Regions from separate parts of the Cytobacillus spongiae genome, predicted to be linked through region 3. Evidence: a T-box and tRNA genes for the amino acid it is inferred to sense, from the RefSeq annotation. Region 3 holds a T-box; the other regions hold tRNA genes.
The links. The T-box of region 3 lies ahead of thrS (threonine--tRNA ligase). A T-box ahead of a tRNA ligase gene usually reads a tRNA of that ligase, here a tRNA-Thr.
Positions count from the first base shown of each region.

Region 1: it has a tRNA-Thr gene. The T-box ahead of thrS (threonine--tRNA ligase) is inferred to sense a tRNA for this amino acid. The anticodon was not compared.
Region 2: it has a tRNA-Thr gene. The T-box ahead of thrS (threonine--tRNA ligase) is inferred to sense a tRNA for this amino acid. The anticodon was not compared.

Region 1 is NZ_CP089997.1:3,364,580-3,367,827, reverse strand. Features, by position in the region: rRNA gene LS684_RS17040 (23S ribosomal RNA) at 1-1,345, shown strand, start outside; rRNA gene rrf (5S ribosomal RNA) at 1,533-1,649, shown strand; tRNA gene LS684_RS17030 (tRNA-Val) at 1,659-1,734, shown strand; tRNA gene LS684_RS17025 (tRNA-Thr) at 1,745-1,820, shown strand; tRNA gene LS684_RS17020 (tRNA-Lys) at 1,837-1,912, shown strand; tRNA gene LS684_RS17015 (tRNA-Leu) at 1,923-2,007, shown strand; tRNA gene LS684_RS17010 (tRNA-Gly) at 2,017-2,091, shown strand; tRNA gene LS684_RS17005 (tRNA-Leu) at 2,100-2,188, shown strand; tRNA gene LS684_RS17000 (tRNA-Arg) at 2,202-2,278, shown strand; tRNA gene LS684_RS16995 (tRNA-Pro) at 2,282-2,358, shown strand; tRNA gene LS684_RS16990 (tRNA-Ala) at 2,375-2,450, shown strand; tRNA gene LS684_RS16985 (tRNA-Met) at 2,471-2,547, shown strand; tRNA gene LS684_RS16980 (tRNA-Ile) at 2,557-2,633, shown strand; tRNA gene LS684_RS16975 (tRNA-Ser) at 2,651-2,743, shown strand; tRNA gene LS684_RS16970 (tRNA-Met) at 2,767-2,840, shown strand; tRNA gene LS684_RS16965 (tRNA-Asp) at 2,844-2,920, shown strand; tRNA gene LS684_RS16960 (tRNA-Phe) at 3,070-3,145, shown strand; tRNA gene LS684_RS16955 (tRNA-Gly) at 3,155-3,228, shown strand; tRNA gene LS684_RS16950 (tRNA-Ile) at 3,238-3,248, shown strand, end outside.
Region 2 is NZ_CP089997.1:952,393-955,640, forward strand. Features, by position in the region: rRNA gene LS684_RS04960 (23S ribosomal RNA) at 1-587, shown strand, start outside; rRNA gene rrf (5S ribosomal RNA) at 768-884, shown strand; tRNA gene LS684_RS04970 (tRNA-Glu) at 895-969, shown strand; tRNA gene LS684_RS04975 (tRNA-Val) at 979-1,054, shown strand; tRNA gene LS684_RS04980 (tRNA-Thr) at 1,065-1,140, shown strand; tRNA gene LS684_RS04985 (tRNA-Lys) at 1,151-1,226, shown strand; tRNA gene LS684_RS04990 (tRNA-Leu) at 1,237-1,318, shown strand; tRNA gene LS684_RS04995 (tRNA-Gly) at 1,331-1,405, shown strand; tRNA gene LS684_RS05000 (tRNA-Leu) at 1,414-1,499, shown strand; tRNA gene LS684_RS05005 (tRNA-Arg) at 1,514-1,590, shown strand; tRNA gene LS684_RS05010 (tRNA-Pro) at 1,594-1,670, shown strand; tRNA gene LS684_RS05015 (tRNA-Ala) at 1,688-1,763, shown strand; tRNA gene LS684_RS05020 (tRNA-Met) at 1,784-1,857, shown strand; tRNA gene LS684_RS05025 (tRNA-Ser) at 1,881-1,973, shown strand; tRNA gene LS684_RS05030 (tRNA-Met) at 1,998-2,071, shown strand; tRNA gene LS684_RS05035 (tRNA-Asp) at 2,075-2,151, shown strand; tRNA gene LS684_RS05040 (tRNA-Phe) at 2,339-2,411, shown strand; tRNA gene LS684_RS05045 (tRNA-Tyr) at 2,423-2,506, shown strand; tRNA gene LS684_RS05050 (tRNA-Trp) at 2,514-2,587, shown strand; tRNA gene LS684_RS05055 (tRNA-His) at 2,610-2,685, shown strand; tRNA gene LS684_RS05060 (tRNA-Gln) at 2,722-2,796, shown strand; tRNA gene LS684_RS05065 (tRNA-Cys) at 2,801-2,874, shown strand; tRNA gene LS684_RS05070 (tRNA-Gly) at 2,887-2,960, shown strand; tRNA gene LS684_RS05075 (tRNA-Ile) at 2,966-3,042, shown strand; tRNA gene LS684_RS05080 (tRNA-Asn) at 3,097-3,171, shown strand.
Region 3 is NZ_CP089997.1:3,151,548-3,154,795, forward strand. Features, by position in the region: gene thrS (threonine--tRNA ligase) at 1-1,297, opposite strand, end outside; T-box leader at 1,370-1,613, opposite strand; gene ytxC (putative sporulation protein YtxC) at 1,680-2,552, opposite strand; gene dnaI (primosomal protein DnaI) at 2,729-3,248, opposite strand, start outside.

The sequences.
Region 1 (3,248 bases), 210 kb from region 3:
AAGTACCGAAGTTCCTGATTCCACACTGCCAAGAAAAGCCTCTAGCGAGGAAAAAGGTGCCCGTACCGCAAACCGACACAGGTAGGCGAGGAGAGAATCCTAAGGTGAGCGAGAGAACTCTCGTTAAGGAACTCGGCAAAATGACCCCGTAACTTCGGGAGAAGGGGTGCTTTTTAGGGTGAATAGCCCTGAAAAGCCGCAGTGAATAGGCCCAGGCGACTGTTTAGCAAAAACACAGGTCTCTGCAAAGCCGCAAGGCGAAGTATAGGGGCTGACGCCTGCCCGGTGCTGGAAGGTTAAGAGGAGGGGTTAGCGTAAGCGAAGCTCTGAATCGAAGCCCCAGTAAACGGCGGCCGTAACTATAACGGTCCTAAGGTAGCGAAATTCCTTGTCGGGTAAGTTCCGACCCGCACGAAAGGCGTAACGATCTGGGCACTGTCTCAACGAGAGACTCGGTGAAATTATAGTACCTGTGAAGATGCAGGTTACCCGCGACAGGACGGAAAGACCCCGTGGAGCTTTACTGTAGCCTGATATTGAATTTTGGTACAGCTTGTACAGGATAGGTAGGAGCCTTGGAAGCCGGAGCGCCAGCTTCGGTGGAGGCATTGGTGGGATACTACCCTGGCTGTATTGAAATTCTAACCCACGCCCCTGATCGGGGCGGGAGACAGTGTCAGGTGGGCAGTTTGACTGGGGCGGTCGCCTCCTAAAGAGTAACGGAGGCGCCCAAAGGTTCCCTCAGAATGGTTGGAAATCATTCGTAGAGTGTAAAGGCACAAGGGAGCTTGACTGCGAGACCTACAAGTCGAGCAGGGACGAAAGTCGGGCTTAGTGATCCGGTGGTTCCGCATGGAAGGGCCATCGCTCAACGGATAAAAGCTACCCCGGGGATAACAGGCTTATCTCCCCCAAGAGTCCACATCGACGGGGAGGTTTGGCACCTCGATGTCGGCTCATCGCATCCTGGGGCTGTAGTCGGTCCCAAGGGTTGGGCTGTTCGCCCATTAAAGCGGTACGCGAGCTGGGTTCAGAACGTCGTGAGACAGTTCGGTCCCTATCCGTCGTGGGCGTAGGAAATTTGAGAGGAGCTGTCCTTAGTACGAGAGGACCGGGATGGACGCACCGCTGGTGTACCAGTTGTCTTGCCAAAGGCATCGCTGGGTAGCTATGTGCGGAAGGGATAAGTGCTGAAAGCATCTAAGCATGAAGCCCCCCTCAAGATGAGATTTCCCATAGCGCAAGCTAGTAAGATCCCTGAAAGATGATCAGGTTGATAGGTCAGAGGTGGAAGCATGGTGACATGTGGAGCTGACTGATACTAATCGATCGAGGACTTAACCAAATAAGAAAGCGAAGGCGACTGTACAACTTCGATAGAAGGTAGGAGCCGTAGCTGGACTAGTTATGAAAATGGCATTACCGATATTCTTTCTTCTTCTATACATTATCTAGTTTTGAGGGAATAAATATAAAATTTCTCTTGAAAAATACTTAAAACATATTATAATAATATATGTCTTTAAGAAAAGTTTGGTGACGATAGCGAGAAGGTCACACCCGTTCCCATGCCGAACACGGAAGTTAAGCTTCTCAGCGCCGATGGTAGTTAGGGGCTGTCCCCTTGTGAGAGTAGGACGTCGCCAAGCGTATATAATGGAGGATTAGCTCAGCTGGGAGAGCACCTGCCTTACAAGCAGGGGGTCGGCGGTTCGATCCCGTCATCCTCCACCATATTCTTTATGCCGGTGTAGCTCAATTGGTAGAGCAACTGACTTGTAATCAGTAGGTTGGGGGTTCAAGTCCTCTCGCCGGCACCATTTTATATACTAATATGAGCCATTAGCTCAGTCGGTAGAGCATCTGACTTTTAATCAGAGGGTCGAAGGTTCGAGTCCTTCATGGCTCACCATTTATATCATGCGGGTGTGGCGGAATTGGCAGACGCACCAGACTTAGGATCTGGCGCCGCAAGGCGTGGGGGTTCGACTCCCTTCACCCGCACCAATTATATATGCGGAAGTAGTTCAGTGGTAGAACACCACCTTGCCAAGGTGGGGGTCGCGGGTTCGAATCCCGTCTTCCGCTCCAAAGGTAGTGCCGGGGTGGCGGAACTGGCAGACGCACAGGACTTAAAATCCTGCGGTAGGTGACTACCGTACCGGTTCGATTCCGGTCCTCGGCACCATTTTATAAATATTGCGCCCGTAGCTCAATTGGATAGAGCGTTTGACTACGGATCAAAAGGTTAGGGGTTCGACTCCTCTCGGGCGCGCCATTTCGGGAAGTAGCTCAGCTTGGTAGAGCACTTGGTTTGGGACCAAGGGGTCGCAGGTTCGAATCCTGTCTTCCCGACCATTTTCTAAAAAAGATTGGGGCCTTAGCTCAGCTGGGAGAGCGCCTGCCTTGCACGCAGGAGGTCAGCGGTTCGATCCCGCTAGGCTCCACCAATTATACTTTGATTTATCATGGCGGCGTAGCTCAGCTGGCTAGAGCGTACGGTTCATACCCGTGAGGTCGTGGGTTCGATTCCCTCCGCCGCTACCATGAAGTCTTGGACCTTTAGCTCAGCTGGTTAGAGCAGACGGCTCATAACCGTCCGGTCGTAGGTTCGAGTCCTACAAGGTCCACCATCTCAATTTTATACTGCGGAGGAATACCCAAGTCCGGCTGAAGGGATCGGTCTTGAAAACCGACAGGCGGGTTAAACCGCGCGGGGGTTCGAATCCCTCTTCCTCCGCCACTTATTTATCTAAATATTATTATCGCGGGGTGGAGCAGTCCGGTAGCTCGTCGGGCTCATAACCCGAAGGTCGCAGGTTCAAATCCTGTCCCCGCAATTTGGTCCGGTAGTTCAGTTGGTTAGAATGCCTGCCTGTCACGCAGGAGGTCGCGGGTTCGAGTCCCGTCCGGACCGCCATTTTCACGAAATAAGTAATGTATTATTATATTTGGCTCAGTCGGTAGAGCACGACCGAATAAGCTTCTTGAATAATCATTCTGAAATCGGAACGAAGGTTTGACACATTTTACGAACATTTTTAAAATAAGTAAATCACTATTAAATTTGGCTCAGTAGCTCAGTCGGTAGAGCAAAGGACTGAAAATCCTTGTGTCGGCGGTTCGATTCCGTCCTGAGCCACCATTGTTATATGCGGGTGTAGTTTAATGGTAAAACCTCAGCCTTCCAAGCTGATGTCGTGGGTTCGATTCCCATCACCCGCTCCATTTGATCTTGGGCCTATAGC
Region 2 (3,248 bases), 1.9 Mb from region 3:
CATTCGTAGAGTGTAAAGGCACAAGGGAGCTTGACTGCGAGACCTACAAGTCGAGCAGGGACGAAAGTCGGGCTTAGTGATCCGGTGGTTCCGCATGGAAGGGCCATCGCTCAACGGATAAAAGCTACCCCGGGGATAACAGGCTTATCTCCCCCAAGAGTCCACATCGACGGGGAGGTTTGGCACCTCGATGTCGGCTCATCGCATCCTGGGGCTGTAGTCGGTCCCAAGGGTTGGGCTGTTCGCCCATTAAAGCGGTACGCGAGCTGGGTTCAGAACGTCGTGAGACAGTTCGGTCCCTATCCGTCGTGGGCGTAGGAAATTTGAGAGGAGCTGTCCTTAGTACGAGAGGACCGGGATGGACGCACCGCTGGTGTACCAGTTGTCTTGCCAAAGGCATCGCTGGGTAGCTATGTGCGGAAGGGATAAGTGCTGAAAGCATCTAAGCATGAAGCCCCCCTCAAGATGAGATTTCCCATAGCGCAAGCTAGTAAGATCCCTGAAAGATGATCAGGTTGATAGGTCAGAGGTGGAAGCATGGTGACATGTGGAGCTGACTGATACTAATCGATCGAGGACTTAACCAAATAAGAAAGCGAAGGCGACTGTACAACTTCGATAGAAGGTAGGAGCCGGAGCTGGATTAGTTATGAAAATGGCATTACCGTTATTCTTTCTTCTTCTATACATTATCTAGTTTTGAGGGAATGAACCTCTTGACAAAATATTATTGTTTTGTTAATATAATTTTTGTCGCTAATTTAAAGTCTAGTAATTATTGCGAGAAGGTCACACCCGTTCCCATGCCGAACACGGAAGTTAAGTTTCTCAGCGCCGATGGTAGTTAGGGGCTGTCCCCTTGTGAGAGTAGGACATTGCTAGACTTACTAAATTGGCCCGTTGGTCAAGCGGTTAAGACACCGCCCTTTCACGGCGGTAACACGGGTTCGAATCCCGTACGGGTCACCATTTTAATATGGAGGATTAGCTCAGCTGGGAGAGCACCTGCCTTACAAGCAGGGGGTCGGCGGTTCGATCCCGTCATCCTCCACCATATGTTTTATGCCGGTGTAGCTCAATTGGTAGAGCAACTGACTTGTAATCAGTAGGTTGGGGGTTCAAGTCCTCTCGCCGGCACCATTTTTTGAATGAGCCATTAGCTCAGTCGGTAGAGCATCTGACTTTTAATCAGAGGGTCGAAGGTTCGAGTCCTTCATGGCTCACCATTTAGAATATGCGGGTGTGGCGGAATTGGCAGACGCACCAGACTTAGGATCTGGCGCCGCAAGGCGTGGGGGTTCGACTCCCTTCACCCGCATTATTTATATATGCGGAAGTAGTTCAGTGGTAGAACACCACCTTGCCAAGGTGGGGGTCGCGGGTTCGAATCCCGTCTTCCGCTCCAAAGATAGTGCCGGGGTGGCGGAACTGGCAGACGCACAGGACTTAAAATCCTGCGGTAGGTGACTACCGTACCGGTTCGATTCCGGTCCTCGGCATCATTTTATAAAAAGCGCCCGTAGCTCAATTGGATAGAGCGTTTGACTACGGATCAAAAGGTTAGGGGTTCGACTCCTCTCGGGCGCGCCATTACGGGAAGTAGCTCAGCTTGGTAGAGCACTTGGTTTGGGACCAAGGGGTCGCAGGTTCGAATCCTGTCTTCCCGACCACTTCTTATAAATTCATTGGGGCCTTAGCTCAGCTGGGAGAGCGCCTGCCTTGCACGCAGGAGGTCAGCGGTTCGATCCCGCTAGGCTCCACCAATTATAATTTGATTCATCATGGCGGCGTAGCTCAGCTGGCTAGAGCGTACGGTTCATACCCGTGAGGTCGTGGGTTCGATTCCCTCCGCCGCTATTAACTTCATATTATAATTAAACGGAGGAATACCCAAGTTCGGCTGAAGGGATCGGTCTTGAAAACCGACAGGCGGGTTAAACCGCGCGGGGGTTCGAATCCCTCTTCCTCCTCCATATTTTTTATTACTATTATATTATCGCGGGGTGGAGCAGTCCGGTAGCTCGTCGGGCTCATAACCCGAAGGTCGCAGGTTCAAATCCTGTCCCCGCAATTTGGTCCGGTAGTTCAGTTGGTTAGAATGCCTGCCTGTCACGCAGGAGGTCGCGGGTTCGAGTCCCGTCCGGACCGCCATTTTTACGAAACAAGTAATACATTATTATATTTGCTCAGTAGCTCAGTCGGTAGAGCACGAATGAATAAGCTTCTTGAATAATCAACAGCGTACCGATTGAATGGCTTCATGAATAATCATTCTGAAATCGGGACGAAGGTTTGACTTTGACTCATTTTACGAAATAAGTATGTTAAAATATTATTTGGCTCAGTAGCTCAGTCGGTAGAGCAAAGGACTGAAAATCCTTGTGTCGGCGGTTCGATTCCGTCCTGAGCCACCTTTCATTATGGAGGGGTAGCGAAGTGGCTAAACGCGGCGGACTGTAAATCCGCTCCTTCGGGTTCGGCGGTTCGAATCCGTCCCCCTCCACCATTTACATAGGGGCATAGTTTAACGGTAGAACAGAGGTCTCCAAAACCTCCGGTGTGGGTTCGATTCCTACTGCCCCTGCCAATCAAACAAAGTATTTATCATGGCGGCTGTGGCGAAGTGGTTAACGCATCGGATTGTGGCTCCGACACTCGTGGGTTCGATTCCCATCAGTCGCCCCATTATTATTAAATAATTTAATATGTGATTATAAATAGTGGGCTATAGCCAAGCGGTAAGGCAACGGACTTTGACTCCGTCATGCGTAGGTTCGAATCCTGCTAGCCCAGCCAAAAGGGCGGCATAGCCAAGTGGTAAGGCAGAGGTCTGCAAAACCTTCACCACCGGTTCAAATCCGGTTGCCGCCTCCATTTAATTAATATGCGGGTGTAGTTTAATGGTAAAACCTCAGCCTTCCAAGCTGATGTCGTGGGTTCGATTCCCATCACCCGCTCCAATTAGGGGCCTATAGCTCAGCTGGTTAGAGCGCACGCCTGATAAGCGTGAGGTCGATGGTTCGAGTCCATTTAGGCCCACCATAATATACACTTGAATTTTTATGAATATACATGGTATTATATACATATTAACATTCCACAGTAGCTCAGTGGTAGAGCTATCGGCTGTTAACCGATCGGTCGCAGGTTCGAGTCCTGCCTGTGGAGCCAAACTATACATACAAGCTGGAGAGTAATTCTTCGGTTTTTTTTTGTGCTATTTATCAAATATATCCTAACTAAGAATA
Region 3 (3,248 bases):
CTGTATCTTGTGGATCACGGTAGGAGAGGCGGAAAGAATAATCATTTAGATCAAAGTCTTTATATACTTCTAAAACGAGACGAACGACTCGCTTGAATTCTTCTTTAATTTGGTCAGGTCGAACGAATAAATGAGCATCATTCAATGTCATTCCACGTACTCGTTGTAAGCCTGATAAAGCCCCTGACATTTCATAGCGATGCATGGTTCCTAGCTCCGCAATACGAATTGGTAATTCACGATAGCTGTGAATACCATTCTTATAAACCATCATATGATGCGGACAGTTCATTGGACGAAGTACTAGCTGCTCATTATCCATGTCCATGACTGGGAACATGTTTTCTTGGTAATGATCCCAGTGCCCTGAAGTTTTGTAAAGATCCACACTTCCCATAACAGGTGTATAGACATGTTGATAACCTAGACGTTCCTCTTTATCAACAATGTAACGTTCAATAATTCGGCGAATAGTCGCTCCCTTAGGAAGCCACATTGGCAATCCTTGACCGACTTTTAAAGAATTCATAAATAGGTTTAATTCTTTTCCAATTTTACGGTGGTCACGCTCTTTAGCTTCTTCTAGAAGACGTAAATGCTCTTGCAAGTCTTCCTTTTTAAAGAAAGCTGTTCCGTAAATACGTTGTAGCATTTTATTGTCACTATCTCCACGCCAGTAAGCTCCAGCAATGCTTAGAAGCTTGAACTCTTTCAGCTTTCCAGTTGATGGAACATGAACACCACGGCAAAGATCAACAAATTCACCTTGCTCATAAAGTGTCACAGCTTCATCATTTGGAATTGCCTCGATTAACTCAAGCTTGTATTCATCTCCCATTTCTTTAAAGAGTTGAATCGCTTCTTCGCGGCTAACTTCTTTTCGTACAATTTCTAAATTTTCGTTAATAATTTTCTTCATTTCTTTCTCAATAACTGGCAGGTCTTCTGGAGATAAGGATTCTTCTATATCGATATCATAATAAAATCCGCCTTCAATGACTGGCCCTACACCTAGTTTGACATTTTTGTATAGACGTTTAATAGCTTGTGCCATTAAATGGGCAGAGCTATGACGCAAAACTTCCAATGCATCTTGGCCATCTTGAGTAATGATTTCTATCGATCCATCTTCTACGATTGGACGGCGAAGGTCATACATTTGACCGTTAAATTTACCAGCTATTGCTTTTTTCTTTAGTCCAGGACTAATAGAAGCGGCAATTTCTTCTGTTGTTGTTCCTTTAGCAAACTCCTTTAACGAACCATCTGGAAAAACAACTTTAATCATGTCTGACATTTTTCTTCCTCCTCAACATTTTTAATTCAAGCTATAATATAGCAATGAAAATAAAAAAAACTCGTCCCTATAGAAAGGGACGAGTTAATATACATATACACGTGGTTCCACCCTAAATTCCCGAATCGACATTCTTTAACCAACTCGGCTTTAGAAGCAGATAACGGCTGCTACCGTCAACCAATACTTGATTACTCATTTCCTGGTTGAAGCTACAAGGTGGTAAGTATCCATTTCGTGTTAGGAAGCTTTCAGCCTAGTCTTCCCTCTCTTCAAACCGTAAAAAAGATACTGTTGTCCTCATCATCACTTGTTCATTGATTTTCAACTTTAGTATGTACGTTATTATAAAATGTTATTTTCTGAAAATCAAGAGGACATGCTACATTTTTTCATCAGCGGTAAACGGAAATTGCCTTTTCTCCTCATAAAATTGACTAACTGGCAGTAAGATCACTCGTTCTTCAAAAATATTGTGAATCGTCCGTACGAGCGGTTGATCCTCATCATCGCTGTAGAGATAAATAATTTGAGGAGCTATTGATAATAAAGGAGCTATCGTTAAAGAATCCACATAAACAGGGTGGTTTACAAGCAGTTTGCGATCAATCATTCGCATCAATTCTGCTCGTTTCATTTCATAATATTGAGCATCAAAAAACGTAATTCCATCATCAATCATTAAATGAAGGTGTTGAAGCTTTGCCTGTCTGTTAAATAAAAATTGCCGTAATGTTTCTATGAACATCTGGTATTCCTGTTCCATTTTATATTCATCAATGGAGATTTCCACATATTTCTCTAATCGCTCCATAAACGGACGTAATCGAAATTTAACAAAGGAATCAAACGAAAAAGTGTTCTGATCCTCAAATATTTGATCAATTGCCTGCTTTAAATGGTGTTCTCTTTCAAATTCATTAATAAATACCATTAGCTCTTCCCTTTGGCCTTCTAAAATCGAATGAATGATGTCAAGGATTTGTCTTTGTTCCTCTTCTTCTCGGAAAAAATACTGGTTTTCCAATAGGTCTAAAAACCAATCATCCTGTTTCGTATAAAAAATGAAATCGTAAAAGGCAGATTTATAGCTTTCTAAATTCTCCGTATTGCTTCGATCTAGTTGAATGCTCACTATATGTTGATCTTCAATTAGAAGAGTGTTGTTTAAATGATTGGATGAACCCAACTCGTTATGAAGATGTTGATGAAGCTTTTTTGCATCATCTTTATTTTGGAAGATGATCTTGATCAACCAAATCCCCCCTTATATAGAAATCTCTCATTCATGTATATGGGGAACTTGGCCAAAATAGAAGCAGGTCTTAAAGAAAATACATCTCACTTTTTTATAACAGCTTAAGTATGGTTTATTACCTTACGCACTAAGCAATAAAAAGAGACTGACATCTTTCATTCAGTCCCCTCGTCCTACATCATTCGTCTGTTTGGTCCGTCTACTTTAATCGGAGTAGTTAAATATTTGATTCTCTCCATAATTCTTCTTGCCTTCATCTTTTCTTCTTCACCGCGCTGGCTATAGGTCAAATGGTGCTCTAACTCTTGATAGTCAAAATTGGAGCTAAAGAAAGTAGGTAGATTTTCGAGCATTCTGAATTGGAGGATTGGGCCAAGAACTTCATCCCTTGACCAACTGGACATCGTTTCTGCCCCGATATCATCAAACATGATTACTGGTACTTTTTTGATTGTTTCGATTTTCGTATTAAGAGTGGAATCTGCAATTGAACTCTTCATCTCACGGAGTAGCTCTGGTACATAGATGATCATAGTTGAAACCTTCTTCTTTGCGAGTTCATTTGCAACAGCACCTAACAGGTAGGATTTTCCAACACCGAATTTCCCATGTAAATACAAACCTTTTTGTTTTTTTCCTACTTCGTAATCCTCTACAAAAGCCATTGCTTGAGAAACAGCCTCTATTCTTTCT